One region of the Paenibacillus sp. FSL H7-0690 genome, then DNA from elsewhere that is predicted to be linked to it. Evidence: riboswitches for the same ligand, from Rfam matches in the RefSeq annotation. Region 1 holds a riboswitch; the other holds the start of a gene.
What was found. Region 1 has a riboswitch for cyclic di-AMP ahead of MHI32_RS11050 (KamA family radical SAM protein). Riboswitches for the same ligand answer to the same signal wherever they lie in the genome.

Region 1 (4,179 bases):
TGCTTCCAATGGCTTATACACAGGAATTCGCATCGTCATGCTTTTATCGGAATGAAATTCCTTGTCGACTTGATGAAACTGATCCAAAGCTTCTGCCAAAGCCTCAGGGTCTACCCGGATCACTATTTCCTCCACCTGATCTGCCCTGTTTGAACAGCCGGCCTCTTTGGGTACCTCATGTTGCGAATGAAAGGTATCCTGCGTCAGGAACAAATTCAGCATCCGGGAAAGTCGGAACTCCCTATAGTCCTGCCGAGCCCGGCAATAACCATAGATGTACCAGTTGCTATATTTAAAATGAAGCTTTACTGGTTCCATTTCACGGGTTGTACGTTCATTTTTTACACTGATGTAATCAAAACGGACAACATTTCGTTCCGCTATAGCCGCACGTAAAAGAGGAAGTGCGTCAGGATCCGTACGCCGGGTTTCAAGATCCACCGCGAGACTAGAGGTCTGTGGCTCCGTTCCAATCGTTTGCAGCCGTTCAATGGTTCCTTGCGTATGCTCATCTTCAAACACGGAAGAAAGACTGTTCAGTACAGTAATCAGAGAAGTGACATCATACGAACGGAGCAGGCTTTTATCCATTTTATATCCGTCCATAATGCCATATCCACCTTTAGTTCCCTGATACGATACGACCGGGATGCCAGCGGCACAAATCACATCGATATCTCTATAGATCGTTCGCTGGGAAACCTGAAACTCTTCAGCCAGCTTGGAGGCAGATAAAACTTCGTGGTTCAATAGCTTGTAGATCATAGAAATCAATCGTTCCAATTTCATGTGTGCATTCCCACCCATTAGTCCATTTCGTGTTACAGCGTGATTATATCATAGATTTTTTCGGGCTAATTTTGGGCGGGAGGAGTTTTGTTGTTGGTGATGAAGAAATATCCTATGACAGAGTCTGACAGAGTTGATTAATCTATTTACAGATTAAATCCGCAGGCTCGCCTGATAAATCATTAACAGAAATAATAGCATCGTTTTTTTTCACAGGTGGGGTCCAATATTGCTCATTCCCAGGCAGGTCATCGAACCATTCGGCGTCCTTTGGACAATCTAGAATCATAAATTTTCCGTATTCCTGATCTCTGGATTGATGGTATTTGAGATAGGCTTTTCCGTTATCAATGGCGAGAATTTCTATTTTTCCTGAGGTGTGGCTCATGGATAAGCGTACTCTTTTGCCAAGTCCTGAGGTTCTGGCTTTGGCTTCTTCTACAATTTGATAGACTTGCTCGAGCGGTAATACGAAATCCCGGTTTCCGGCTACGGGCCGGTTCACAAAGAAGTAGTAGGGTGTAACGCCAGCCCATGAAAGCCGGTCCAGTAGTTCCCCTAAAATAACGGGATCATCGTTGATGCCTTTGAGGATGGGGGTCTGATTTACGACAATTGCCCCTGCGTTGTGGAGAGCTTTAAATGCTTTTTTGGCTTCAGGTGTAATTTCACGAGGATGATTGATATGCGCCATAACATAGATTCGTTTGTCTTCGGTAGAGTAAGTACGAATCAGCTCCAGCAGTTCTTCGTCTTCAGAGATCCGCATCGGATTAAATACGGGAATTTTGGAACCCAGTCTAATGATCTTAACATGCTCAATGCTTCTTAGATTTTCAATAATGGATCTTAGCTTCGGTGTGGAGAGAATTAAACTGTCCCCGCCCGTAAGAAGTACGTTGTTAATCTCCGGATTATTTGCGATATACTCCAAACCCGGAGAGACATCAGCCATCGCCTCTTTCACGTCATTTCGGAACAGACGCTTACGGAAACAGTAGCGGCAATAAGCCCCGCAGACCTCGGATACAATCAGCAGTGCAGTTGTTCTATACTTGTGCTGACAACCAGGTACCACATAATTCGTGTCCTCATCGGAGGCGTCCCAGCGCCCATACTCCAGCAGTTCACCTTCGTTAGGAATAACCAGCTTACGGATGGGATCATTTGGATCATCCCAGTTAATCAAAGACAGATAGTAGTCATTTACACGAAAAACAAATTTGTCCGTAATTTCTTTCAGATTCTCTTTTTCCAGCTCAGACAACATAGCTATTTTGTTAATATCCGTGAAGTACTTTACCTTTTGCACGTACATCTCTCCTTTGTCTCGTAGTGTGAGAAATGAGGGAGCCTTAGTGTCAAAGGCCAATCTACTGCCAGCAGGGTCCAAAAAAGCACCAAAAGAGACCCTTAGCAAGGGTCTCTGGTTATGTAAATAACATGAAAAGCAGACCCATCCACTGCTGACGAGGTTAGCTGACGGACTCGGGTAAGATGGTACCCTACATTCTAATGCTCAATGATTCGCCCCAATTAACTGGTTCCCCCGCTTTTCAACTGTAAAAGTTGGAAATTAAGCGTAGATAAAGTATACCCTATCAAGTTTTGAAAAGTCAAAAGAGAATCCTAGATTCACTTTCAATTGCTAGCGCTACTTCCGCCGAGTAGTTTAGGCAACAGCGTTAGCAGCTTCTCCCGGGTTAACGCATCACTAGAGTTCCATTTGCTTCCGTCGAGCAGATAAACATGTCCCTGACGTACTGCCGGGAGATTGTTCCAAAGTGAACTGTCTAGTAATCGTTCCATCGCAGCTCGCGAGTCTTTGCGTTCCGGAATGAACATGAAGATATGATCTCCGGCGTAGGCAGGCAGTCGTGTTGGATCAACTTCGGCGAACCCTAACTCTTCGTCCAATATGGCCTGGATCTCTTCAGTCGGTTGTAATCCACATGGGGCATAAAGCGCAGTGGAGAATCCGGACATTCCCATAGCATACAGATGATCTCCATGATCATAGACCAAAGCAGAGGCGGTTTCTCCAACTTGGAGGGTTGTCGTGTAAAGCTGCTGCCACATGGCAGCGTTTTTGATTGTGAATGACTCCAGCCATGCTTCGGCTTCGCGCTGTTTACCTAGCCAACTGCCTAGTGTCCGCATTCGTTTGTCGAGAGATGCAAATGAATCAAAGGTGAGTGTCGGAGCGATACCAGAAACTGCTCTGTAGGCTCTTTCATCACTATTTGCCAAAATGATCAAATCTGGGTTTAGGGAAGCGGTCAACTGCGGGTCCAGTGGAAACCCGACGTTGGCGAGCTTCTTAAGCCGATGTTTATAGACGCTGTTCCGGGCGAACGCTTCATCTCCACCGATAGGCTTTACGCCTAACGCGAGAAGGTCGCCAAGTGTTTCGCCATGATAGACAATACGTTTCGCTCGCTCTGGAATCTCCACCTCATGACCCGTCCAATCCTTGACGGTAAGCTTACGACCTTGCTGATGTGCATATTGTCCGGGTGTAACTCCGGTTTTTTGCCGAAAGCGGCGGCTGAAATAGTATTCGTCCGAGAAGCCGACCAGTCTGGCGATTTCCCGCAGTGGTTCAGTCGATTCCTGCAGGAATCGTTTGGAATGATTAATGCGCAGATCCGTCAGGTATTCAAGCGGCTTTTTACCCGTAAGCTGCTGAAAGATCGGTGTATATTGCCAGATTGATATTCCCGCCAGTTCAGCTAACTGCTTCACGGTGATACTCTCTGTATAATGCTCCTGAATGAATGTTATGGTCTTTTCTACGGATTCCGTAGGACTTGGCAGGTGTTTGGAAGGGTAATTATGCTCAAAAAGTAGCAGCAGCAATTCTTGGAATTTTAATTGTCGCTTGAATTGTTGTACATCATCGGTGTTATTCCTGTTCATGAGCAGGTCTTCGACTAGTCGGATTACCTTGGTGAACGGGTGCACAATTAACTCCCGTCTGCCGGAAAGCAGCTCTCCAGAATATCGTTTAGGAAGCTTGGTTGTATAAATTGCTGTAAAGGTGATGAGGTAATAATACAACGTCAGCTCCTGGTTGTTCGTACTATAGGAGATTCCAGGAGATAGTAGATAACATTTATCCGTACTTAGTATCACGCTTTGATCATCGAGGTTCAATTGTCCGTTCCCTCCAGTAAATATGAGAAGGGTATAGTCCTGGGTTGTACGCGTTATAGAGCTTGAATCGGCAGCTTGAATCATCAGTTCGGCCTCGTTTAGCTGAAATAGCAGAGAGTGGAGTGGGGGGCAGGACGATGATGTATGCAGCATGGGTTCAGCCTCCGTTCATTTGGTGAGAATGATTATCAATGAATTCATTGTATATAAAAAAAAGAAGCATATCAACAGCTG
Region 2 (4,179 bases), 3.3 Mb from region 1:
ATTCAGTAACTAATTAAGGAATCCCTCTGTTTATTAGGGAGGAATTCCCTAATGTCGTTCATTTAGAGCGAATAGCGGCTATTTTCAGGGAGTTTTTCCCCAACTAGTTTAAAACCCACTCTGTACATCGCACAAACAAAGAACACATATCGCTTTTCGCCACACATATTTCACCGTCACAGATACCACAAATCATCTAATTGCAAGCCGTACGATAACCACACCTAGCAAGTCGCGCACCGACCAAACCAACATTATAGAAAACAACGCGTGGTCTAATGTCATACGACACAGTAAATCCATTACTTTTCCTACTCTTTACTCCATAAAAAAGAAGCTGCCTCCAAGTAGAATTCACTACTTTTGAGTCAGCTTCTTTTCCTATGATTCTTGGTTCACAACTTCACTCTCAAAACGGTCAATACTTTCATTAGGACCAATGAGTACCATAACATCGCCTTCACTCAAATAATCATGGGCAGTTGGAGCGACGATTATTCCGCTTTCCCTATTTAGGGCAACAATACTGCAGCCATATTTAGCTCTTGTATTTAAATCAGACAAGCTTCTGCCGTTCATGCAGGAAGGTACGGTCAGCTCGACAATTTTATAATCCTTGGACAGTTCAATATAATCCAGCAAATTGGGCGTCACCAGCTGATGTGCCACACGAATCCCCATATCCCGCTCCGGAAAAATAACCCGATCAACCCCCAGCCGCGACAGTGCGCGGCCATGAAGGATAGAGATTGCCTTAGCCACCACTTGCTTGACTCCAATCTCCTTCAACAAAATGGCCGCCAGAATGCTTCTCTCCATATTGTCACCAATCGCAACAATCCCACAATCAAAGTTCCGTACACCAAGCGAGCGCATAATTCCCTCATCTGTAGCATCTGCTACTACCGTATGCGTCAGCTGATCGCTCATTTCCTCCACGCGTTCTTCATGGTGGTCAATGCCGAGCACCTCGTAGCCCATTTCCATCAGCTCAAGCGCCAGGCTTGAACCGAAGCGACCTAAGCCGATTACTACAAATTGCTGTGCTTTCATTTCTAATTAACTCCTATCCAATAATTATTTTACCTTCCGGATACTTATACAGTGGTTTACCCTGTTTGGGACCGAGTGCATACGCTAAGGTTAGTGGACCTAGCCGACCTGCAAACATCGTCAGACAGAGTAGAATCTTACCGATCGCTGACAGTTCCGGAGTTAGCCCCATAGTCAGTCCTACCGTAGCAAAGGCGGAGGTCGTCTCAAACAAGATTGCCAAGAAATTACTGTCTTCAGTTGTGGAGAGTATCATCGACACAGAGGCGATTAACAACAAAGCCAGCAGCGTGATCGTTAATGCCTTGTAGATGCGCTCTTGAGCCAGCCGATAACGGAACAACACAACATCTTCCCGTCCACGCAGCATAGCAATTACAGCACCAATCATCATCGTAAAGGTTGTTGTCTTAATCCCCCCGCCCGTTGAGCCCGGAGAAGCACCAATAAACATAAGAATCACTATAAAAAATTGTGTAGCCTGCCGAAGTCCAGCAATATCTACTGTGTTCGCGCCAGCCGTACGGGGAGACACGGATTGAAAGAAGGCCGATAATATTTTACCGCCGAAATTCAGTGAACCCAGGGTACGAGTGTTAGTAAACTCAAATATAAAAATAACCAAAGCTCCGATCAGAATCAGCCCTGTACTGGTGGACAGGACAACTTTACTATGTAGAGACAGCCTGCGGGTTACCCGAAACTCCACCAGATCTGACATTACAATAAAACCAATCCCGCCGGAGACAATCAGAAACATCACAATAATATTCACAAGCGGATCATATACATAATCAGTTAAACTGCGAAAATCCCCAAAAATATCGAACCCCGCATTATTAAACATAGACACCGCATGAAATATGCCATAATAAATCGCTTTTCCCAACGGCATATCAAAAGCCCAGCGAATAGACAGCAGCACAGCGGCACAGCCTTCTATGACAAGAGAATATATGAGGACTCTCCGGATCAGTCGCACAATTCCTTCCATAGAGCCTTGATTCATGGCTTCCTGTAGGATTAGCCTGTCCCGCAAAGATATTTTACGCTTTAACACCAGTGAAAATAGAGTGGCCATGGTCATAAAACCTAAGCCGCCGATCTGGATCAGGATCATAATTACGGTTTTCCCAAAAATCGTGAACGAAGTTCCGGTATCCAGCACAACAAGCCCTGTAACACAGGTTGCCGACGTTGAAGTAAATAATGCATCAATAAATTCCACGGAATTCCCGCTTGTGCTTGAGATGGGCAGCATAAGCAGCAGGGCCCCTATCAGAATGATCGATGCAAAACCAAGCACCAGTATCTGCGGCGGCGAGAGCTTCAGAAACTTAAATTCAGAAATCCTGCGAAACTGTGAAGCCACTTTGCTCACCTTCTTATCAAAAATTCCAACAAAAAAAGCACTGGAAAACCAATGCTGACTTGGTTCCTGCAGTAAATTAGCCTACGAGGTTAGCTGTCGGATTCGGACTGTGCAGGCTGCCCTATTCGTTCCCAGAACGAAATTCACCCCTGATGAAAGTGCCATTTATCGTGTACACTCCACTTTTCATCACTTCTTATGGTTCCCCCGTTTTCACCAGAAATTCGGCTACTATACAATTGCATACAAATTATATACGTTATTTAGTGAATTCACAAAGACACAATTAATGCTCATTCACATGAAAAAATGCGGTTTAAAGAGACTGCATCAAAAGGAGTGCCTTTTCTCATCACTTTTCCGTGTTTTCCCTGCAATTACACCGATTCTCATCATTCGTGCAGAAATGAACACGATAAAATTCATGGTATAAATTCACATGACTATTCTATACTATCTCTATTACCCATAAAAAGAACATATAATGTTTTTTGTAACCAACCAGGCACTAATACTATAATGGAACATAACATTGTCAGTACATAACAAGGAGGCGTTACATGAATCCCGTCGGCCAGCCCTTACAGCAACGTGCCCTCTCCAAGAGGCTCATCATCTCGGGCATTATCGGTCTTATTCTATTTATTATGTTTCAGATTTCCCCTTCACTGCTTAGCAGCCCTACAGGTGAAGATACCACCGTCATTAGCAAGGCAGAAGCCCGTGACCAAGCCATATTATTTGCAGAACAAAAGCTCAACTACACCGAAGCACCAAACGATCAATGGAATGTACTTTACCAGACGGACTCTTCCTTTTATGGTTATATGTCTCGCGAGAAGCTTGTGGAGGACTACACCAAGAAAAAATTGGATCAAAAATATCCTTTTGATGTCTTTCGGGCAACGCTTACTCCTTCAGCGGAGCAAGAGCCGCAAATCATCGTTGACCTCAATATGTATACCGGTAAGATTGTCGCTTTCTCAAAGGCTGCAAAAGTTACCTCCGAAGAGGGGTCAGGCATCGCTTCCGTTGGTGCAAAAGAGGACAAGGGAGCTGACCTCACTCTAGCGCAGAAGGAGAATCTTGCTCGTCCTTGGCTTCAGGAATGGGAAGTAAATCCTGCCAAGCTACAAATTGAATCGAATACAGGAAGCCATGGGCTAGTGTATACGGATAGTACTGTTCAGGTCGGCGAATCCTTATTGCACTATTATTTTGATTTCAGTGGAGAGCAGGTATCCAGCTTTAATGCCGGATTCACTGCACCAGCTTGGCATACCTCCTACGTACAAGGACAGACCTCTTTAGCGGAAAAGCTAACATTATTCGGTTACGGTATACCCACACTGATTTTAGGAATTCTGGCACTCGTCTACAGTATTCTTAGAAGAGAGCATACTTCCTTTAAACGTGGAGTATTCCTAAGCTCAGCCTATTTTGTAATCATGATGATCAGCACCTATAATATGCTGCCTGAATCAACGGGCGAAGGGCTAGAAGCACAGATTACCTCTGTCATTATGTTTATCATTTATGCTTTGTACAGCCTGCTGATGTCCTCCTTGCTCTACTTTTCTTTAGTGGGCGGCAATGGCTTATGGCGAAAAGAGGAAGGCATGAACCCTTGGCCCCGCGCCAAAGAGCCCGGCTATGGACAATATGTGTTGGACAGTATCCGGGCTGGATACATCTGGGCTTTCGTTCTGCTAGGGGTGCAGACGGTTATGTTCATCATATTATCGTTTACCTTG

Region 2: another riboswitch for cyclic di-AMP. It lies ahead of MHI32_RS25540 (TrkH family potassium uptake protein); the one in region 1 lies ahead of MHI32_RS11050 (KamA family radical SAM protein).

The regions. Positions count from the first base shown of each region.
Region 1 is NZ_CP150281.1:2,549,748-2,553,926, forward strand. Features, by position in the region: gene MHI32_RS11045 (YafY family protein) at 1-789, opposite strand, end outside; gene MHI32_RS11050 (KamA family radical SAM protein) at 932-2,101, opposite strand; cyclic di-AMP (ydaO/yuaA leader) riboswitch at 2,241-2,382, opposite strand; gene MHI32_RS11055 (AraC family transcriptional regulator) at 2,431-4,098, opposite strand.
Region 2 is NZ_CP150281.1:5,811,428-5,815,606, forward strand. Features, by position in the region: gene MHI32_RS25535 (TrkA family potassium uptake protein) at 382-1,053, opposite strand; gene MHI32_RS25540 (TrkH family potassium uptake protein) at 1,067-2,425, opposite strand; cyclic di-AMP (ydaO/yuaA leader) riboswitch at 2,490-2,665, opposite strand; gene MHI32_RS25545 (CPBP family intramembrane glutamic endopeptidase) at 2,986-4,179, shown strand, end outside.